Regions from separate parts of the Bacillus sp. GW823-FHT06A11 genome, predicted to be linked through region 3. Evidence: riboswitches for the same ligand, from Rfam matches in the RefSeq annotation. Region 3 holds a riboswitch; each other region holds the start of a gene.

Region 1 (7,133 bases), on a different contig from region 3:
TGGTTTCATAACAATTAATAGCAAAATAACAATTAATAAATATGGGATGCCGTATAATACTTCAATTCCTCTTATAATCCACTCATCAATTAACGTTCCAAGGCGATTACGCCCTCTCACATATCCACTAAATCCACCAATCAGTACACCAAGTCCTATATCGAGGGCAGCTGCTACTAATCCAACTGTTAGTGAAATCTTCCCACCAGCCCAAGTACGTGCCCAAATATCTCTCCCTAGATCATCTGTTCCAAACCAATGTTCACTACTCGGCGGTAAATTTGTTGCCTCTTTTACTTGTTCACTCGCAGTAAATGAAGTTAAACTTTCGCCAATAAGCGAGAAAACAATAATTAGCAATAACGTCACTGTTCCTAAAACTGCGATTGGATTCGATATAAACTTACGAAACACTTCTTTCTTTCTGCTAATTGTTTGCTGATTTTTATTTATCGTTAATTCTTTTTTCTCTTCTTTCGTTAATAACTGTTCATTAATCTCATAAGCTCCCATTTAAATATCCCCCCTCCTTATGTAATAGAACGAATACGCGGATCAACAATGCGATGAATAATATCTGTAATGAAAATACAAGCAATTAATAATGCACTATAGAAAATCGTTGTTCCCATAATCACCGGATAGTCTCGGTTAAAAATACTATCTACAAAATATTTTCCTAGGCCAGGAATTGAAAAGATTTTTTCAATAACGAAAGTCCCTGTTAAGAGTCCAGCCATTAACGGTCCAACAAATGTAAGTACTGGAACAATCGCATTTCGAAGAGCGTGTCTTATAATAATCTTCTTAATTGGTATACCTTTTGCTCTTGCTAGCTTAATATAATCACTCTGCAGTACTTCGATCATATTAGAACGAACAAACCTTGTAATAACTGCGATTGGCCCTAACGCTAATGCAAAGGATGGCAATACCGTATGTTCGAATGTTCCCCAAGAGGCTACTGGTAAAAACTCAAATTGGATAGCGAATACTTGTATAAATAGTGGCGCTAAAATAAAACTTGGAATAGAAATACCTAAAATTGCGAGCAAACTCACACTATAGTCAATTACTCTCCCATGATAGAGAGCAGCAAATGTCCCTGCCGCAATTCCTACTAACAATGAAATAACAAGTGCTTGTAGACCAATAATTGCTGATGGACCAAAGCCAGTTGTTATAATTTCTGATACACCTTGCCCGGTTGATTGAACAGATTCACCAAAATCAAAATGAACTACACCGTCTAAATAAGCAACATATTGATTCCATAACGGTTCATCAAGGTGATACTTCGCTCTCATGTTTTGGATCACTTCTTCAGGAAAGATTTTTGCATCTGATGAAAATGGATCTCCCGGAATAATATGCATAATTAGAAATGTCACTGTCGTAATAACCCATAGTGTGAACACCATAACCGATAATTTTTTAATTACATACACTTCAATAACCCCCTAAACACATGGATTTACTTTGTTTTATGAACGTACTTTTTCCATTACTCCCTTTTCTCTTTTTAGAATACAAAAAGCCTTGATCTTAAAAAATAAGATCAAGGCTTAACAAACAAAGGCCCATCACTTATCTTTCAAGACTTGCTTGCTGGAATTAGCACGGTGTTCCTATTACAGAACCCGCTGCTGAGGTGTCATAGGGCCAGTCCCTCTACCTCTCTGGATAAGTAAATTGCTATATTATTATTTGGTTCAAATTGTATATTTCGAATTATAATTCTGAAAAATTGAAAAGTCAATCAGATTGGATAAATTTAGAAAAATCAGTTTTTAATTCATTTATCGAAATTACAGTTTTCGGCTTATAATAAAAAGAAATGATGTTAAAGGGGTTATAAGATGGACCCCTTACTTCTTGCTACTATAGGATTAACCTTAACAATCGTTATACTTGTCATCATCGGCTCCTATAAACGCTTTATTAAAAAGAAACGTATTACTTCTTTTTATACTCCTTTCGATAATATTACCGGGCAAACTATTTCCGAATTTCACGAAGAACAGAAAATATTAGTATCTGAGGATGAAGACGGAGATGGCAAGAAGAAAAAATAACCCTGCACAGGCAAGGTTATTTTTTCGTTTCTGCTTGAAAACGTTTATAGTATGTCGATGCTGTTGCAAAATTAATTTCTATATCACGAATCAACGATGAATCTTCTTCTTTAGCTAACTTCTGTAATTTTTTCATCGCTTGTTCTGATTCATTCAAGAAACCAATATATACCTCATGTTCTTGCTCTTTCGACTTCGGAACACGAATTTCTTTACGTATATGATCAATATCTTCTAACATGCTCGTTGTTACCTTTTGCACGTCTTCTTTATATGTAGCATTCGTTATTTCCTTACCGCCCTTTTCTTTTGCCACTTCAAATAACTGCAGTGCTTTATTAATTTCTTTATTCATTTTTATATCGTATTTTTCATGTACTGCAAGGTATTCTTTCATCTCTTCTGTTTGTTCAGTAGATTGCTCTACCTTTTCTTTCGGTTCTTTCGTATCTTTATTTCCATTACATCCTGCTAGAAGGATCATACTTCCCATTACAGCAATACCCAAAACCTTCTTCATCTCTTCTTCTCCTTTTATCTACAGCTATTACTCATTATAGTTTCTTTTATCTCCACTTGTTATTATACCGAGAACGCCCTACTTTTTACACTTAAGACGACATCGTAATATATATACCAACATGTTTGTCACAGTATCGTCACTTTATACAAATAACTTTTGCAATGCTTTACTACATCACCTTACAAAACTGTAAGCACACATAAAGAACAAACCATGCTAGACTTACATATGCATAACGCAAACATATGTAAGGTTTTAAGGAGAATCATCTATGTACAACACAATGCCTTTTATGGGAGAAGATATTCGTGTCCTTATTCGCGAAAAATCACTTCATATCGAAAATACAGAGAGCCTTCGCCGCGTATTAAAGAAGAAGCATGCTCCATTTAAGTTAGCTCAATATTTAAAACAACAACATACAAATCAATTTCATACCGCGCTAAATATATCGGATAAATCATTAACAATCGAAATCATCGGTCATGTCTACATTGGAAACTTTGCAGATACCTTAAAGGAAATCCCACGTATACCGAAGATTGCTCCTATTATCGTTAAAAAAGCGTATAAAATTACTGACCATACCGATATTATCGACTGTGGGGAAAAAGAAGTCGATAGTAATCGCTGGGTGTGGGATAAACTTGCTGTTTTATATGATACGATCATGAATAATATGTATGAGATATTTCAAAGAAATGAAAAAAAGAACTGATTCAAACATTCCCTTTGAATCAGTTCTTTTTTGTTAAGCCTCTAAATTTTGTCTTTGTTGCAGTTCAAACTGCTTCTCACTTCTTCTGGCCATAAATAGATAACATAATACTGCTCCTACTTCACAAAGCGCAATAACAACACCCATCGGTAACGCTGTATTACTCCCACCAATACCTACTAGCGGAGCGACAAGCGCTCCTGAAATGAACTGTAATAAGCCTAATAAAGCTGACGCTGTTCCTGCAGCTTGCTTCTGATTTCTCATCGCTAATGAGAACCCAGTTGTTGATACAACCCCGACACTTGATACAACAAGGAATAACGAACATAAAACACCGATTAAACCTATTCCTAGTACGATTGTCAGTAGTAAAGATAGGCCACCAACAGCTGCGATAATAATACCAGCAACAAATAATGTCTTCTCATTCACTTTCCCCGCTAAACGACCCGTTACCTGACTAGCAATAATAATACCGATGCCGTTAATCGCAAAGAATAAACTAAATTGCTGTGGTGATGCTCCGTATATGTTCTGCAACACAAATGGTGAGCCCGAAATGTATGCAAACATTGCCGCTGTTACTAATCCTTGTGACAATGCATATCCCATAAACAGACGGTCCTTTAACAATTTTCCGTACGTCGCCAAAGTCCCTGACAAACCACCCGTTTCTCTTTCTTCAGGAGGTAATGTTTCACGCAATACAAAAGTAGCTGAGATTAACATGAATACGCTAATTGCTCCAAGAACGATGAAAACACCGCGCCACGTTGTAAACTGTAATAATTGCCCTCCAATAATCGGTGCCAAAATAGGTGCTGCTCCGTTTACTAACATAAGCAGTGAGAAAAACTTCGTCATTTCAGAACCTGAGTACATATCACGTACCATTGCACGTGATATAACAATCCCGGCTGATCCTGAAGCTCCTTGTAGGAAGCGCAATAATACTAATGTCCAAATAGATGGCGCAATAGCACAAAGTAAAGAAGAAGCAACATAAATAATAAGAGCAATAATAAGTGGTTTGCGTCTTCCGTAAATATCGCTAATTGAGCCAACAAATAATTGCCCTACTGACAGCCCAAGCAAACAAGCTGTTAATGTAAGCTGCGCTAGGGATGCACCTGTTTGCAAATCATCCGTTAACTTCGGTAATGAAGGCAAATACATATCAATAGATAATGGCCCAATCGCCGTAAGTGTTCCTAATACAAGAATCATCCATAACCTGTTTGCCTTTACAGGTTTATATATTTCGTGATTAACTTCATTCACTTTTTCAATTCACCCTTTCCTATACACACTGAATCGTAACAATTATAGTTACATCATAAACATACGTCAAGTACAGCGCATTTTCCTCTTTCATAATGTAAAAAAAGCGATAGAAATTCTATCGCTTTACTTTTTCACATTGCTATTCGCAAATTTAGATACCGAGGCCATCGTCTCTCCTGTATCTAAATATGTAATTTGAATTGGGTCTCCTACTTCTGTAAACATAGCATACGGGAATTTCTTCACTGGTATCATAAATACCTTTTGTTCATTCTCTAAAAGTACGTACACGATTGTATTTTCACCTGATTTCTCTTTATATACACGTTGTACAATACCTTCTTTTTGCGCTTCTTTTCCTGTTGAGGTTGGTCTAAAGGTATCACCATTACCGCTCATTACGTTTTTATAATTCTCAAGCGCTTCTTTCTGCGTCGAACCTGTCGCAAATATTTTTGCATTAGCAGCATATACAACTGTATGTGCACGTACTAGGCCTCCGTCATCAACAACCGGAATAATCCAAGCTGGTTTTCCGTATACGTTATAAATGACAGGCATTGTCCCATGCCATTTCTCTCTCTTAAAGGAATTATCCACTACTTCTGTAGCTGCTGAACCATCCATAATTCCCTTTACTTCTTTGCCGTTATAGTAATATAACTTACCTGTACGCGCATCAATAAGCGAGTAACCTAACGCAGAATCTACTCCTTCTTTCGGAGAGGTGAAATCAGTAAAGTAATATAACGTTCCATCCTTACCAAAGATTGGTGTAACTCCTTCTTTCGTTCCCCACTCAGTCGGAATCTTCATATCAGTTTGCGAGAATTTCGTATTCCAAAATCCGTGAATATATTTACCAAAGTACGTATTTAACGTAGATGCAGTCTCATGATTTAATACACCATCAACAAATTTAGGTGCCTTTCCTTTATCATACCTTTTCACTTCACCTGTTTGTGCGTCTACTACGACAACACCTTCTACCTCAAATCCAGATCTTCCTGAAATAAATTCACCATACGTCATTGTATAATATGGTTTCCCTTTATCATCAACCTCAAATTTAGGTTTCCCTTTAAAGATTAAATTTGGTTCTGCTTGCCTTACCACACGTTCTAAATTATTACCAAAAAACATGCTCGGTACATATTTCATTTTATAACCGAGGTGTAATTTCGCTTCCGCATCAGGATTCGTACCTGACATCGTTACATACCCTGGAATTGTCTCAGCTTTACGCGCTTTAAAAAATCCTGAAACTTCAATCGGCGCTACATATAAAGCTTCGCCGTTTACCATTTGTGGCGTTAATTCTCCTAGCTCAAAATAAGCTACTTTCGGAATATCACCAAATACTTTTTTCATCTTATTCTCCGCTGTCTTTGGCGGCACTGTAAACGGCTGGTCATTTTCAGTAAATGGCTCTGAAATATCTTTCTCTATCTTAACAACAGAATCATATTTCTTTTGCGAGATTACTATATCGTGCAAATAACCAAAGTAGCCGTAACTTGCGAGTAAAATAAACATTAGAAGTCCTTTTAATGTACCTTCTAATTTCCCTATTTGATCTTGTGAAAATAAAACAAGCCCAATTAAAATTGCTACTGCAACAGAATAATGAGTAAGAATCGAATCTACTCGATCATCAATTAGCCAAAAGTATTCATAGATTGCAATACCTATCCAAAATAAAACAGGAATAACTAAAATAGATGATTTCTTACCCTTTACAACCTTCTTATCTCCCTTCTTATCCACTGCTCGAAGCTTACTACTACTTCTTGTCCATGGAATCAAAAACAAAGTAAGAATAGCTAAAACTACAAATTTCATCAAAGGCACTGTCCCCTTTTCTTTTGTATTCCCTTTTAGTATAACAAATAAAGGGTATTAAGGTGAAAATAGGAATAGTTATATTTTTTTACTACTTAATACAATCCCGCTCACTACATATAGAATAGATGCAATATAAAAAATTGTACCGATCGTAAAGAAATCTACTAAATATCCCGTGGCAATAACCGCTACTGCTCCGCCAATGGATGTCCACACATGGTATTTTCCAATCTCATAACCAGCCTTTTCCTGCGCAACCTTTCGTGCTAATGAAGTCTTCTCAGTATTACGCTGCACAGCACCTAAAACCCCCATTACAATTTGAAGAATATACACATGCCATACTTCCGTGGCAATCGGAAAGCAAAGCATTAAGATTGCCATGGACCAAGCGTATATGATTAATAATTTTTTATCACCTACTTGATCAGATACCTTTCCCACTAGTGGATATACAAGTGCTGATGTTAAAGCAAATAAGCCATACGCCCAGCCAAATTGCGAGAAGCTATTTCCAACGTTTCGAAGTAATAATATATAAAAAGGAAATACCATACTTCCTGCCATCATGATAATACTTTGCGAAGCCACAAATCTTCTATATGTCATTTCGTATACTCCCTATAAAATAAATTAACAAATCTCTCTTCTGAATCTACTTCCTTCTTTTTCTTGAGAAATTCTT
Region 2 (7,133 bases), on a different contig from region 3:
AGCACGACTCCCTGATTCTACCGCAAATAAAATTTTCACATCATTCTCTTTTTCAATTCTTTCTAACTCCAACTCGATTTTCTCTCTCATTGCATAACACCTCCATTTTTTGATTATTTCCTTGGAAATTCGACAAATACAATACTAATTTTACTACATACCAAAAAAACTGTCAGAAATTACTGACAGCCTAATGAAACGTCTATTGTTGCTTTTCGATTACAGTAGTAGCAATTCGTTCAAACTCTTTTTGAATCTCCTCTTTATATGCATCTACTATTGAAAAATCCATAGCAGCAATATAAATTCGTTCTAATTTATCACGAACCGATTTTGCTTTCGCTAAGAAAGACATCGCCTCATTCATTTTTGCTTTATATTGAATGGAGACATCACGAATTTCCTTCGCATATTTCTCATCCGTCCCTGGCGTAACAATAAGGGCATACATATCAATAATTTCATCACCCTCGCGACTTGGAAAATATTCATGTGGTGCGGTGCTATCAAAAATTGCAAATCCTAATTCTCTTACGATAACCATATCAAGACTATTCGGGTCAAATCCGCAATGATATACTTCAACTTCAAACCCTTTTTCTTCAGCTGCCTTAGCTAACTTTTTGAGCATCGTTGATTTTCCAGAGCCTGGGCGCCCTTTTATAAAATAACGATGTGGTAACCCTTCTGTTAAATTAGGAACAAAATCAACTGCTCCTTTCGGTGTAGCAGCTCCTAAAAAACGATGTTTTACAAGCGATTGTCTCCCGCTTTTATCTGCAAATAATTTCTGGATTAGCTGATTGGTTAGTTCATTTGCTTTATTAAAATCTATATTATCAATATATATCTTCTCCCACTCATCATGTATAACCAATGCCTCTTTAAAACGTACGTAAGCAGACTGAAAAGCTTTGCTTGCTTCTGAAACAAATCTTTCAATTTCTAACTTCTGCTTTCTTAGTTTATCTGAGTCCCAAGCAATTCCTAAATTTATATACTCTTCAACAACTCCTGGCATTTTTGGCTCAATAACATGCGGCGATGTCCCATCAACAATTCCTACTTTTAATTTTGGGATAATTACACCATCAACCGATTTATTATCAGAAGAACAATGTAAAAATTCAATATCATATCCTTTTTCAATCCATTCACGACCTATTGCCTTTATTAAAGAAGATTTTCCCGTTCCTGGGCCACCCTTTAAGATAAATAATCTGTCTAATCCTTTTAAATTCTCTTCGTATAAATTGTGAAATCCCCTAGCTGTATTACCACCAGCATAATAATTTAATACATTTCCTGTCACTGCACTCACTCCTTCGCAGCATTCTATTTACATAAGCTACAATATGCGAGCAGCTTTATTTGGGTGAATACCTATTTTGTATTGCACGAAAAAAGGAAATGAATTACAATTTAACTATCGGAAAATTCCGATTTTAAAAACTGAATACTTCTTTATCAAGAGAGGCAGAGGGACCGGCCCTTTGAAGCCCAGCAACCTCAGTTTATACAAACTGAATAGGTGCTAATTCCTGCAAAATGCATTGCATTTTGGAAGATAAAACTCAACTAGCATGTAAAGCTCATCTTTCTTGATACTGAAGGATGAGCTTTTTATTATTTGAAAAACATATATTGGAGGTATGTAAAATGAAAGTAATTGATCTATCGCAAACATTTGAAAATAATATGTCTCAATTTCCTGGAACACCTAAAATACAACTAGAAGCTGTTACAAGTGTTGAAGAATCAGGCTATCAAGTTACAGATTTTCATTCTGTCGTTCATGTTGGCACGCATTGTGATGCTCCTGCGCATTTTATTTCAGGCGCAACGACCATCGATCAATTACCGCTGGATCAATTTGTAGGTGAAGCTGTTCTTATAGATGTAACACATATTCAAGAGCGAAAATTACCTAAGGCAGTATTGCATAATACTGACATAAAAGAAGGTGATATTGTTATTTTTCATTCTAATCTATCCACAAAATGGAATACAGAGGCTTATGAGAAGGAAGCATTTTATCTTTCTGAAGAATTAGCTAAAGAACTAGTGCGATTAAAAGTAAAATCTATCGGTTTAGATTTCATTTCTCCTGATGAAGTCACAACAGAAACATCACCGATTCATCACATATTACTAGGGAATAATATTTACTTAATTGAAAACTTAACAAATCTAGATGCTATCGAAACAAAACGTTTCTTTTTCTCAGCAGCACCTTTAAAAATTAAAAATAGTGACGGTGCTTTCGCAAGAGCATTTGCTGTTATTTTTTAAACACAGCCTATAAAAAAAGCAAAGGCCACTATTGGTCTTTGCTTCTATATTTTCTATTTAAATTAAGAAAGAATTGTTCCACACGAGGACGCACCCAAGCTAAACAATCTATCTCTTTCTTCTTTGTGCAAGCTATCTCTTCTCCATCTACCATTTCAACAAGTTCTAGTTCTAACAGTTGCCTCGTGAATGCTAACATATTCACTTCTTCGGATGGATACTCTTCTTTTAATTTCTCCTCAATTTCTCCCAATAAAAAACCGTCACGCATCATTGCCAATGCATCAATCCAAAGTGGCGGCATTTCATATTTTTCTCCTGTAATTGTATCTTTTACAATATAATTCTTTTGCTCTTTTCGAAATTGAATCGTGTGTAAACATACAGTCGAATTTAATGTTAATTCCATCATACCACCTCTTTCATAATATCTGCATAGAAAAAAGGATGCGCGTGCACCCCTTCTTATCTTTTCATAACACTACTGAACCGTTACATGAGCAATCAATCTCATGTCGATATTTTCCTCCATTATAAACGAAGTATTTTATAAAAAAAACCCTTCTTGAAACATTTTATAAAATGTTTATATTTACACAACAAGAACACTTTTCTGAAAAATCTTTTCTCCCAATACATTAAACGGTCGGCAGAAAAATTTCTACTTTCGTTCCTACTCCTAGACTACTTTGGATCGTGATACTCCCTTGATGTTCCTTAATAATTTTATATGTAATCATTAACCCAAGTCCTGTGCCAGTCTCCTTTGTTGTGTAAAACGCCTTGCCGATTTTTTCTAACTTCTCATTCTCTATACCAAATCCTTGGTCTTCAACAGAAATACACAAATGTCCTTGCGTTTTTTGATATGCACGAATATGAATTTCTCCACCCTCTGGCATTGATTCTATTCCATTTTTAATGATATTTAATAACACTTGTTTTAATTGCTTGTCATCACCGTTTATAGCCGGTAAATTCCCATCTACTTGTAAATGACATTTAACTCTATATTGCGTTGCATAACTTTCCATTAGATGCACAACATATAGAAGGATGTCTCGTATATTACACCTTTCATAATTTGTTGGCTTTGGTTTTCCTAACAACATCAATTCACTAACAAATCCATTAACCCTTTCAATTTCTTGTAGCATAATGTCGTAGCTCATCGTATCAGTTGGATTTCTTTCTTTTTGCATTTGCGTAAACCCTTTTAACGCTGTTAGCGGATTTCGAATTTCATGGGCAATTGTTGTAGACATAGTCCCAATCACAGCTAAATTTTCCGTCTCTTTCATATTGTTCATCATTTCAACCACTGTTCTTACATAAGATTGAAATCGTTTTAATAAAGAATGTGAAATAATGAAATAGAATATACATAAAACAAGTGGAATTACCACTTTTAAATCTTGTAATAGCAATGTGAAAAATACGTACTTTCCAATTACACTAAAGGACACTAAATAAAAGTATTTTCTATTCACGAAAACTGGGGCAAATAAAATTAATAACATTTCTACCATACTACCATGTTCAAAAGGTCTATCCGTTCGCAAATAAATCATTAAATTATTCACAAGATTGATAAACATGTACCCAAATAAAAATAAATATTTTACAGAATATACATACCCTCTTTTTTGAAGATATATAGAAATAGGAAATAATGCTATTACAAATATAGGCACACCTATCCCAAGACTACCTTCTGGCCAACCTACCGCTGTTCCACTAATATTCATAGCAGGATATACAAAATAATATATAGCGTCATATAAAAAGAATATAATATAAAATAATAATATAAATACCTTTAAGGCTCTTCTTTCTTCATAAATCAAGCTCTTGTATTTATTCATATAAAAACTCCCCTTGATCGATACAAAAAACTTTCATTGTTATCTCCTTAAAGTATAAGTATGAAATTGCTTTCAGGGCAATATTTAACCTTATAATAATGAAAGGAAGGAGATCTCTCCTTCCTTTTGGTAACAACTTACATCCATCTTACCCTGTCATGTAACAATCCATCCGTAAAATTATTATGCCCTATTACAAAATCCTTCATATATAAATTTAAATACTCACCGTACTTACTTTCTGTATTTAATAACAACTCCTCAACATAATAAGCACCTTGTTCAAATTGATCTAAAAGTAAACTGGACAAGCCCGCATAAATCCCGCACCCTACTTGAAAATACGTTGCATTCGTTTTATATTTACGAAAAACTTGGCTACTATTCATCACATTATACATATATGTCTCACTATTTTCATAAACGAGTAACACACCGACCAAGTCCTCTCCAGCAACCTCTTCTTCCGCTGGATTAAACACTTTACGATTCCAGTTCCATAAATCTTCTACTTGATCTAAGTTCTGTCTAATTATATTTGTTGTATACTCATTAATTCGGTAAAGAAAACCAACTTCCATATTAAAGTTTTTCCCTAAAATTAATACTTCCTCATGTGGCATTAAACAACCATAGAATTCTTTTTCTCCTAACTTCACTTTATACTCTGAAGCATATACATCTTCATAAAAGTAAAGAGGACGATGATGACTCATATACATCGGATAACTCCAGATTGCTTCATCTAAAAATCGCTCTACTGCCCATGAAGCATAAAGTGTATGTGGCTTTATAAGTGCTGTATCATTCAAAAACGATGTGTCATGTTCTACAATATAACATGCTCTTGGCCTTTCACTTGGTCGTTCCTTCATAAGCTCAACAACCATCCATTGAACAACACCTGGATTCATACCTGAACCTATAATCGCTTTTGTATTTGTAAATTTCTCTTTCTCCTTCTCAAACCTTGTATATCTTTCCGTAAGCTGAAAGCCGATTAAGCTATCGTCCTGATCTACTGCCTCATTTTCCAAGGCTGAGTTAATATAACAAATTCCTAGTTCATTACAGCAGCTTAATACTCTAATTGTATCTGCCCCTGAAACATCAATCACAACACTCGTTCTTTTTTCTTTTAAATGTTGTTTAAATTCCACTACATTTTGAAGGTTTATTTCATATAAATATAATTGACTTTTCAAATTCGAAAACAACTCATCATAATAAGTCCTATCTTTTTGTTTTATATCCACCAAATGAAATTTGGCATTCTTTAATACTTCATAAATTGGATCTTTTTCATTTGCTATCGCTTGATTTAAAATTGCTAAAACTGCTTTTGCTGCTCCACCAGCACTACCAAGCAATGTAATTGATAACGAATTCGGAAACTGCTCCACAAACAAAACCCCTTTAATAAATTAGTTGAGCAGCTCCTCCTCAAAAAATAAATTGAATACATAAAAAGATAGCTCGTACACAATTTTTATAAGTTAGTGTAAAGTTACCTTTTAAAAAATCACACTATACTATGTTTATATTCAATTCATTTTTCCCCTCATCTTCAAATTAAACTAAAACAAATAGGCTCGACCTTTTCTTCTGCATATAAAAGAAAAAGTCAGCCCTTCCAACTAATCTACGGACAATGGACGGATTTTACATGTTGAATATTCACATACATTTTTGCATCACGTGCTTTTGATATTTCAATATGACCTTCATCAATTTTCGCCATTTTTCCAATTTTATTGGACTCCTCACCTAAATCAAACACCATAATTTTCCCAGTCATTTTAATAAGCTGTTCTTCAAATGTTCTAGCTAATGTAATATTTAACGGATTTACGGGGAGTTCATTTTTATTGAGGGCATACGGTACTTGGTTTTCTTTATACGGAATTAACCATTTTAAATGTTTTAAAGATATATATACCGTTTTATAAACCGGACTATAAAAAACAATATAGTCGTTCATCACACTTGTAACATAACCATGTATTGGAGCATTTCCTGCTACATAAACTTCTGTAAAAATCCCTTTAGAAGTACTTAATACTTTTCTCAAAGAAATTGAAGGGGATTCCCTCTTAATTACAGAATCAACATCTGGTTTTAGTATGTCTTCGTCATGTGGTCTTAAAAATTTATAGTATTGTACATGATATAAAGATATATATACATAGTCTTGTCCATTGTAAAGAACAATAATGTCATTTCCTACGTCTATTAATATACCTTTAAACCTTTTTTCACCGATTAATTTAACATATATATTTTCCCCAATACTTTTGTTTAACTCATTCATCTATATCCTCCTTCCTATGAATTTCAGCTTCCCTATCTTCCTTTTCAAAAAAATAATCAGGGCAATGTTCTGTCTTAATAGTAAGTAATTCCTTTTCATACTATCGAAATAAGAAATTGTTCTTCTCTTTCCCTCATAATGCCCCTCTTATTTATTAAACATTATTCATCTTCATTCTTTTTACATTTCACTACTTGACTCACACTCTTAATATGATAATTAATGATATAAATAACTTCATCACCGTTTACTAGCGTAATACATTCTTCATGCACTTCACTTAATAGGCCTTCTACACACTCTGGGCCGCCACGGTTAATCTTTACCCACTTATACTTCAAGTCACGTAATACATCGACGAAAGTATCATCATCAGAGCAGAAACATGAAACATAGCCATCGCCACATTTACTTTCTTTCACTTTCTTAACTAGACTCTTCACATGTTTCAATTGGTAATATACTAATTCACCAAGAGGAAGTTGTAATGTAAGGTAATCTCTTCCTAACGATACAAGTACCCCCACTCGACTCTCTGGTCCACGAAGATTTACTTTTACAGTCTCACCGACTAAGCCTTTAATTTGTTCACAGCATAATATACTTTCCAAATTTGTATCCTCCTTTCTTATTATCTTCCTCTTCTTGACTGTCTTTGTGCGCGA
Region 3 (7,133 bases):
ATGTTGGATCTGCTTCTGCAAATCCAAGTTGTTGGGCTTCTTTTAACACGTCGTTATATGCTCTCCCTTCGTCTGACATTTTCGTCAAAATAAAATTTGTCGTTCCATTTACAATTCCCATTACTTTCGTAATAAGATCTGAAGAAAGTCCTTCTACGATACTGCGTAAAATTGGAATTCCTCCTGCCACACTCGCCTCATAGAATAAATCAGCCTTATTATCTTTTGCTGTCGCTAATAATTCAGCTCCATGTAATGCCATTAAGTCTTTATTTGCAGTTACAACATGCTTTCCGCTTTTTAAAGCTTGTAAAATATATGATTTTGCATCATCAATGCCACCCATCACTTCGATGACAACATCAATATTTGGATTATCTAAAATTTCATTTGCATCTTGTGTTAATAGAGTAGAAGGTACCTCTACCTCTCTCTCTTTCTCAATGTTTTGCACTAATACTTTCGTTACCTTAACTGGACAACCTACTTGGTGTATGAGTCGTTCTTGATGATCCGTAATAATACGAACCACACCACTGCCAACTGTCCCAAGACCTAATAACCCAACTTGAATTTCTTTCATAGTACTGTCCACCCCTCAAAAATTGTGTTTAGATGAAATTATATGAGTAAAAAATCTGAAAAACAATGTATTTTGAACATTCGGAAAAATATAAGTTAATCTTTACAAGGAAAACGTTGCCACGTGTTACACAATCTTTCTTTACAATATATAAGGGGTTTCTTGATACACGTAATAATTCAACCAATTAGAAAACAATAAATTACCATGACTCCTCCACCTAACAAGCGGCTTTTCATCTGGATTATTATGTTTAAAATAGTTTTTTGGCACATCAATATTTAATCCCTTGTCACGATCTCGTTCGTATTCTTGTTTTAACGTCTCACAACTATATTCGCTATGTCCAAGGGCAAAAACTTGCCTTCCTTCTGGCCCAATAACAAGGTGAACACCTGCTTCTTCAGAGTTTGCTAACAATGTTAATTCTTTCACTTCTCTAATATCATTCTCTCGTACTTCTGTATGACGAGAATGCGGAGCAAAAAACAATTCATCAAATCCTTGTAACAATTTCACATGTTGCTCGCAAACCTCATGTTCAAATACACCGAACATTTTTTCCTTAAGGGGATACTTTGGAACACCATAATGATAGTACAAACCAGCCTGTGCCCCCCAGCAAATATGGAGCGTAGATGTTACATTCGTTTTTGAATACTCCATAATACGTTTAAGCTCTTCCCAATAATCTACTTCTTCAAAAGAAAGAGTTTCAACTGGTGCTCCTGTAATAATGAGCCCATCAAATTTTTCATTTTCAATATCACGAAACGTTTTATAAAAGCTCGTTAAATGGTTCTGCGCTACATTACGAGACAGATGTGATTCCATATGAAGTAAATGAACATCTAATTGCAACGGTGTGTTTCCAATTAAGCGAAGTAATTGTGCCTCTGTATCTTGCTTCGTTGGCATTAAATTTAATATAGCAATTTTCAAAGCGCGTATATCTTGTGTTTCTGCTCGCTCCTTCGTCATTACAAAAATATTTTCTTTTTGCAACACTTTGCGAGCCGGTAAATCTTTATCAATTATGATCGGCATGTGTTTTGCCTCCAACTAGAGCTGCTTCCAAATCTGCAATAATATCAGAAACATCTTCTATACCAACCGATAAACGAATTAAATCAGATGTAACACCAGCTAAACGCTGATCTTCAGCATTTAATTGTCTATGCGTCGTACTAGCGGGATGTATAACGCAAGTTCGTGCATCAGCTACGTGCGTTACAAGAGTTGCTAGTTTTACATTTGCGATAAATTCTTTTGCTGCTTCTAATCCCCCTTTAATACCAAATGTTAAAACCCCACTAGCACCTTTTTTCAAATACTTTTGTGCTAACGAGTAATTTTCATTACTATCTAATCCCGGATAATTCACCCATTCAATACGTTCATGATTAGCAAGCCACTTAGCAACTGCCAGAGCATTTTCGCTATGACGCTCCATTCGTAAATGCAAAGTCTCTAAGCCAATATTGCTAATATATGCATTGAATGGGCTCATACAATTTCCATAATCTCTTAATAGTTGAACACGTGCTTTCACAATATATGCTGCTGCACCAAAGTTTTGAACGTAACTTACACCGTGATAACTTGGATCTGGTTCAACAAGCTCAGGATATTTTCCATTTGTCCAATCAAAGTTTCCACCGTCAATTACAATACCGCCTAAAGAGCTCGCATGCCCATCGATATATTTAGTCGTAGAATGAACAATAATATTTGCCCCATATTCAAACGCTTGGCATAAATAAGGAGTTGCTAATGTATTATCAACGATAAAAGGTACCTCTAATTCTTTAGCGGCAGCTGAAAATTCTTTGAAATTTAAAACATTCATCGCTGGATTTCCTAATGATTCTGCATAGATAAGTTTCGTCTTATCGTTAGCAAGTGCCGTAATTTCATCTGCCGTTAAATTTGGATTAAAGAACGTAACATCAATGCCAAGCTTACGTAAACTCACCCCAAATAAATTAAACGTTCCCCCGTAAACAGTTGAAGAGCAAAGTAAATGATCCCCACTACTACAAATATTTAAAACTGCGAGCATAATAGCTGCTTGCCCAGAAGCCGTTGCAACAGCTCCTACACCGCCTTCTAAATCTGATAACTTCTGCTCAAATGCGGCTAGAGTAGGGTTTCCAATACGCGTATAAATATATCCTTCTGCCTCTAAGTTAAATAGAGCTGCTAAATCATCCGAAGTATCGTATTTATACGTTGTGCTTTGATAAAGTGGTAAAACACGTGGTTCACCATTCTTTGGCGTATAGCCACCTTGCACACAAATCGTTCCTTTTCCCCATGATTCTCCCATCTCTCATTCTCCTTTCTTTTATACAAAATAAAAAACTGCCCCCTTCCTGAAAACAAGAAAGGAGCAGTTTGAAAACACGCTCTAAAGGCTCTTTCTTATCTCTCAGGATTACTACCTGCAGGATTTGGCACAATTCCGTTATACGGCTGTTGCCAAGGTTTCATCGGGCCTGTCCCTCCACCTTTTCTTGATAAGACTATGCAATTACCGTTGATTTTATAGCAATAATTTCCTAATGTCAAACAGTTTTTCTGAATGTTCTAAAATAAATGTTAACAGTTTCATATAAAGCAACAAAAGAAATATATTCTAGTCTATTTCAAAAAAGACCTTTAAAAAACTCAAATCAGTCTATAAAATTAAATAAGTAATTTAACCTATAAATTCAAATTCTCTAAAATTCAGCCTATATGTTGAATAGGCGGTCCTCTCAAAAAGATACTATATATATTCAATCCATTTTCCACTAGTATATTTCACTTTTTCCCTACTGAGATTTACATAACGGAGGTATAACATGACAAATAAAAAAGATATGCAGTACATACTTGCTCTATATGGCATTCTTCTAGGATCTATAGTAGGAGCTACAGTCTGGTTATTTTTAGTCACAATAAATATTGGAATCCACTTTATTTGGAGATACCTGCCTGAAGTTCTCTCTTATCCCTCTTATTACACCCTTTGCGTAACAATAATTGGCGGGGTCCTCGTTGGTCTATCACAAAAATATTTCGGTATATATCCACGCCTTATGCCTGAAGTGATGACTGAATATAAAAAAACTGGTCGAATCGAATATCGCTTTGTCCATCAGGCTACTTTAACAGCGATTATTGTTTTAATTTTCGGAGCTAGTCTTGGTCCAGAAGCCGCACTAGTTGGAATTATAGGCGGACTGTGCACATGGGTAGGGGATCGCTTTAAATTTGCCTTAAAGGGTATGAATGAGCTAACCGAGATTGGAATTGGCGCTACTTTAAGTGTCATTTTTAACGCACCATTATTCGGTTATTTAGCACCGAATGAAAATGAGGGGGAACAAATTGCTGCTTTTTCTAAAGGAAAAAAGGCAATTGTATACTTAGCTACTACTTTCGCAGGTTTTTCTGTTTATTTACTACTGAGTAAACTCGATAATCGTGGATCCTTTATTGTTGATTTCGGGGAAGGTGCACTTTCTTTCAATGAATGGATCGCATTTCTTCCACTTGCTAGTATAGGTGCTATAGTTGGTTTCTTTTATTTCAAGTTAGAATTCACATTAGAGAAGTTAATTCACCCTTTTAGGGAATACAAGCTGACACTCGGAATTATCGGTGGCATTTTATTAGGAATTGCAGGAACTTTTCTTCCGTACACATTATTTTCAGGGGAACATCAATTAAAAGAGTTAGTTGTTGAATGGAGCCATTTATCTTTTTGGATACTACTTCTTTCAGGGATTTTAAAGTTGTGTATTACTGCCGTTTGTTTGAACACAGGGTGGCGGGGTGGACATATATTCCCAATTATATTTTCCGGATCAAGTATTGGATACGCTATAGCATCTATTCTTCCTATAGATCCAGTAGCATCCGTTGCTATCGTAACGACAGCAATTTCGAGCTATGCGTTACGAAAGCCAATAGCTATAACATTACTATTACTTATGTTTTTCCCGCTTAATTTACTATTGCCAATGCTTGGTGCAGCTGCTATCGGGAATGCCTTTCCACTCCCAAAACATAACGAAAATACAAATTAACAAAAATAGACATTGGAGACGAAAGCTCCACTGTCTATTTTTTTATTACACATGCTGCTTTAATAACGCTTCTAACTCCTCAAAATTATGCACTTCATATGTCGGTATAATCCCACTATCATTTAACTTCCTTTCTGGATTAAACCAACAAGTATCAATTCCCGCTACATATCCACCTTTAATATCCGCGCTTAATGAATCCCCAATAATCAGCCCTTCTTCAGGTGCAAAGTTAGGAATCCGTTCAAAAACATAATCAAAATACTCTTTCATCGGCTTTTGAAAACCTGTATCTTCCGAAACAAAAACATCTTTAAACAATGAATGTAACCCTGCATTACGCAAACGTTTATCTTGCGTCTTAGAAACACCATTTGTCACTATATACAACTCATACTCCCCTTGAATTTGATTTATAAATTCAAACGCACCTTGCATGAGTTGATTTCCTTCTTCTAAGTAGTTACGGTAATTATTTTCGAATAATATTCCATCTACTTCTTCTCCATACTCTTTAAACAACAGAGAGAATCGTGTATTTACAACTTCATTGCGTGATAGTTCCCCTTTTTCAAAAGCATCCCAAAGACCTTTATTTATTTTTTTATAACGAGCCTCTATCTCGTCTGTTAAAGGGATTCCCTTCTCTTCAAAAAGCACCCGTAAAGCCACTTTTTCAGCCTTTTGGAAATCTAATAATGTATCATCTACATCAAATAGCAATGTTTTATATTTTTTCATAAACTCATCACACTCTCTTTTCTACAAAAACAAATTTACATAAATCGTATCATTCCTTCTTGTAAAGATAATAGGAGATATCTCATACTATAAATAGAGGTGAAAATATGAAAATCAGCAAAAATGAGGAAGAAATTTATCAATACATGCAAATCCATCAATTCCATACCCTATTTTCATTTCATGTCTTGCCATATGTAGAGCTACATTCTTTTCAAACGAAAGAGATGATATGTAGCGAAGGAAATACTCTCCCTTATCTCTATTACTTAATTTCTGGGAAGGCAAAAATATATATGAGTCATAAAAACGGGAAGGTTTCATTAATTAATTTTATTCAAGCACCATCTTTTATAGGGGAATTAGGATTAATAGGAGTAGAAAATATTACTAAGTCCGTTGAAGTACTAGAAGATTGTGTTTGTTTGGCACTTCCTCTTAAAGATTGTCAGCAACTTTTATTACAAGATGCAACGTTTTTACAGCACTTATGCAAATTTATTGGAGAAAAGACAATTACTCGCACTGAAAATTACGCAAAAAACTATAGTTATCCTTTTGAAAATCGATTAGCTGCTTTTATTTTATTAACAGAACAAAATAATTGTTATATAGAAAAGCATACTGAGGCCTCGGAATATTTAAATATCAGCTACCGTCATCTTTTATATGTATTAAATCAGTTTTGCCAACAAAATTACTTAAAAAAAGACGGAAGAACCTATTACATACGAGATCGAATTCAATTAAAAAAACTTGCTGATGAACTAAAAATATAAAAAAAGCAGCATTAACGTTTACATGTTAATGCTGCTTTTTCGAGTGACGATTATAATTTTAATTAAAATTTACTTGCTACTTTAGCTGCTTCTTCAAGACCTGTAGCAATGATTTCTTCTGCTTTATCTGGGAATTGGTTATGTCCTTCAATAATTACTGTTTCCATGTTTGTTGCGCCGAAGAAGCCCATCATACTTGCTACATACTTAACAGCCATTTCTACCTCAGCTGCTGGACCTTCTGAATATACGCCGCCTCGTGCATTTAATAATGCAATCTTCTTATCACCGATTAGGCCAACTGGACCCTCTGGCGTGTATTTGAACGTTTTACCAGCACGGTTTAAATAATCAATATACGTGTGTAGCACTGCTGGAATCGTTAAGTTCCATAATGGGAAGCCGAAAACAACTTTATCAGCTTCTAGGAATTGATTTAAATACTTATCAGCAACTGCTACTGCTTTTGCCTCTTCTTCTGTTAAATCAAATCCTTTACCTGCCTTGAATGTACCATTGATCATGTCTACACCTACATATGGTAATTCTTCTTTATATAAATCCAGTTCTACTACTGTATCATTTGGGTGTGCTTCTTTATAGTTTGCTAAAAATGCCTCATATAGTTTTACACTAACTGCTTGTTCCGCTGGACGGTTGTTTGCTTTAACGAATAAAACTGTTGCCATTATTTCTTCCTCCTAATACTCACTCTTATGTTGTTATATGCTTTCAAAAAAGGTATCCCTTGTAATTGTTGTTTTGTTGCTTACAAACATATTTTATCTTTATATCAAGACAATTTCGTCCTCACATAGACGTATTTTTCCATAAAAAAAGTCCACCTTCTAAAGGCGAACTAGGTCTTACGACTTTTGTCTTATAAAATTCCATTTTTCACTGCATATAACGCCGCTTGCGTACGATCGGATAAATTTAATTTACTCAAAATGC

Evidence for each region. Region 3 has a riboswitch for S-adenosylmethionine ahead of AC1Q8L_RS19750 (bifunctional O-acetylhomoserine aminocarboxypropyltransferase/cysteine synthase). Riboswitches for the same ligand answer to the same signal wherever they lie in the genome.
Region 1: another riboswitch for S-adenosylmethionine. It lies ahead of AC1Q8L_RS27815 (ABC transporter permease); the one in region 3 lies ahead of AC1Q8L_RS19750 (bifunctional O-acetylhomoserine aminocarboxypropyltransferase/cysteine synthase).
Region 2: another riboswitch for S-adenosylmethionine. It lies ahead of AC1Q8L_RS25230 (cyclase family protein); the one in region 3 lies ahead of AC1Q8L_RS19750 (bifunctional O-acetylhomoserine aminocarboxypropyltransferase/cysteine synthase).

The regions. Positions count from the first base shown of each region.
Region 1 is NZ_JBXAHS010000010.1:21,021-28,153, reverse strand. It holds gene AC1Q8L_RS27820 (ABC transporter permease) at 1-513, opposite strand, end outside; gene AC1Q8L_RS27815 (ABC transporter permease) at 531-1,448, opposite strand; SAM riboswitch class I at 1,585-1,690, opposite strand; gene AC1Q8L_RS27810 (DUF3951 domain-containing protein) at 1,860-2,075, shown strand; gene AC1Q8L_RS27805 (hypothetical protein) at 2,092-2,595, opposite strand; gene AC1Q8L_RS27800 (hypothetical protein) at 2,870-3,316, shown strand; gene AC1Q8L_RS27795 (multidrug effflux MFS transporter) at 3,350-4,609, opposite strand; gene AC1Q8L_RS27790 (DUF3981 domain-containing protein) at 4,727-6,445, opposite strand; gene AC1Q8L_RS27785 (MFS transporter) at 6,524-7,057, opposite strand; gene AC1Q8L_RS27780 (FAD-binding oxidoreductase) at 7,054-7,133, opposite strand, start outside.
Region 2 is NZ_JBXAHS010000007.1:74,794-81,926, reverse strand. It holds gene AC1Q8L_RS25240 (nucleotidyltransferase domain-containing protein) at 1-90, opposite strand, end outside; gene AC1Q8L_RS25235 (PRK06851 family protein) at 203-1,312, opposite strand; SAM riboswitch class I at 1,462-1,574, shown strand; gene AC1Q8L_RS25230 (cyclase family protein) at 1,660-2,292, shown strand; gene AC1Q8L_RS25225 (hypothetical protein) at 2,321-2,701, opposite strand; gene AC1Q8L_RS25220 (ATP-binding protein) at 2,931-4,157, opposite strand; gene AC1Q8L_RS25215 (hypothetical protein) at 4,295-5,560, opposite strand; gene AC1Q8L_RS25210 (LSm family protein) at 5,800-6,468, opposite strand; gene AC1Q8L_RS25205 (hypothetical protein) at 6,630-7,079, opposite strand; gene AC1Q8L_RS25200 (hypothetical protein) at 7,100-7,133, opposite strand, start outside.
Region 3 is NZ_JBXAHS010000004.1:93,764-100,896, reverse strand. It holds gene AC1Q8L_RS19760 (homoserine dehydrogenase) at 1-583, opposite strand, end outside; gene metA (homoserine O-acetyltransferase MetA) at 725-1,630, opposite strand; gene AC1Q8L_RS19750 (bifunctional O-acetylhomoserine aminocarboxypropyltransferase/cysteine synthase) at 1,614-2,912, opposite strand; SAM riboswitch class I at 3,005-3,109, opposite strand; gene AC1Q8L_RS19745 (chloride channel protein) at 3,430-4,659, shown strand; gene AC1Q8L_RS19740 (YjjG family noncanonical pyrimidine nucleotidase) at 4,705-5,400, opposite strand; gene AC1Q8L_RS19735 (transcriptional regulator YeiL) at 5,508-6,179, shown strand; gene AC1Q8L_RS19730 (FMN-dependent NADH-azoreductase) at 6,242-6,868, opposite strand; gene AC1Q8L_RS19725 (response regulator) at 7,060-7,133, opposite strand, start outside.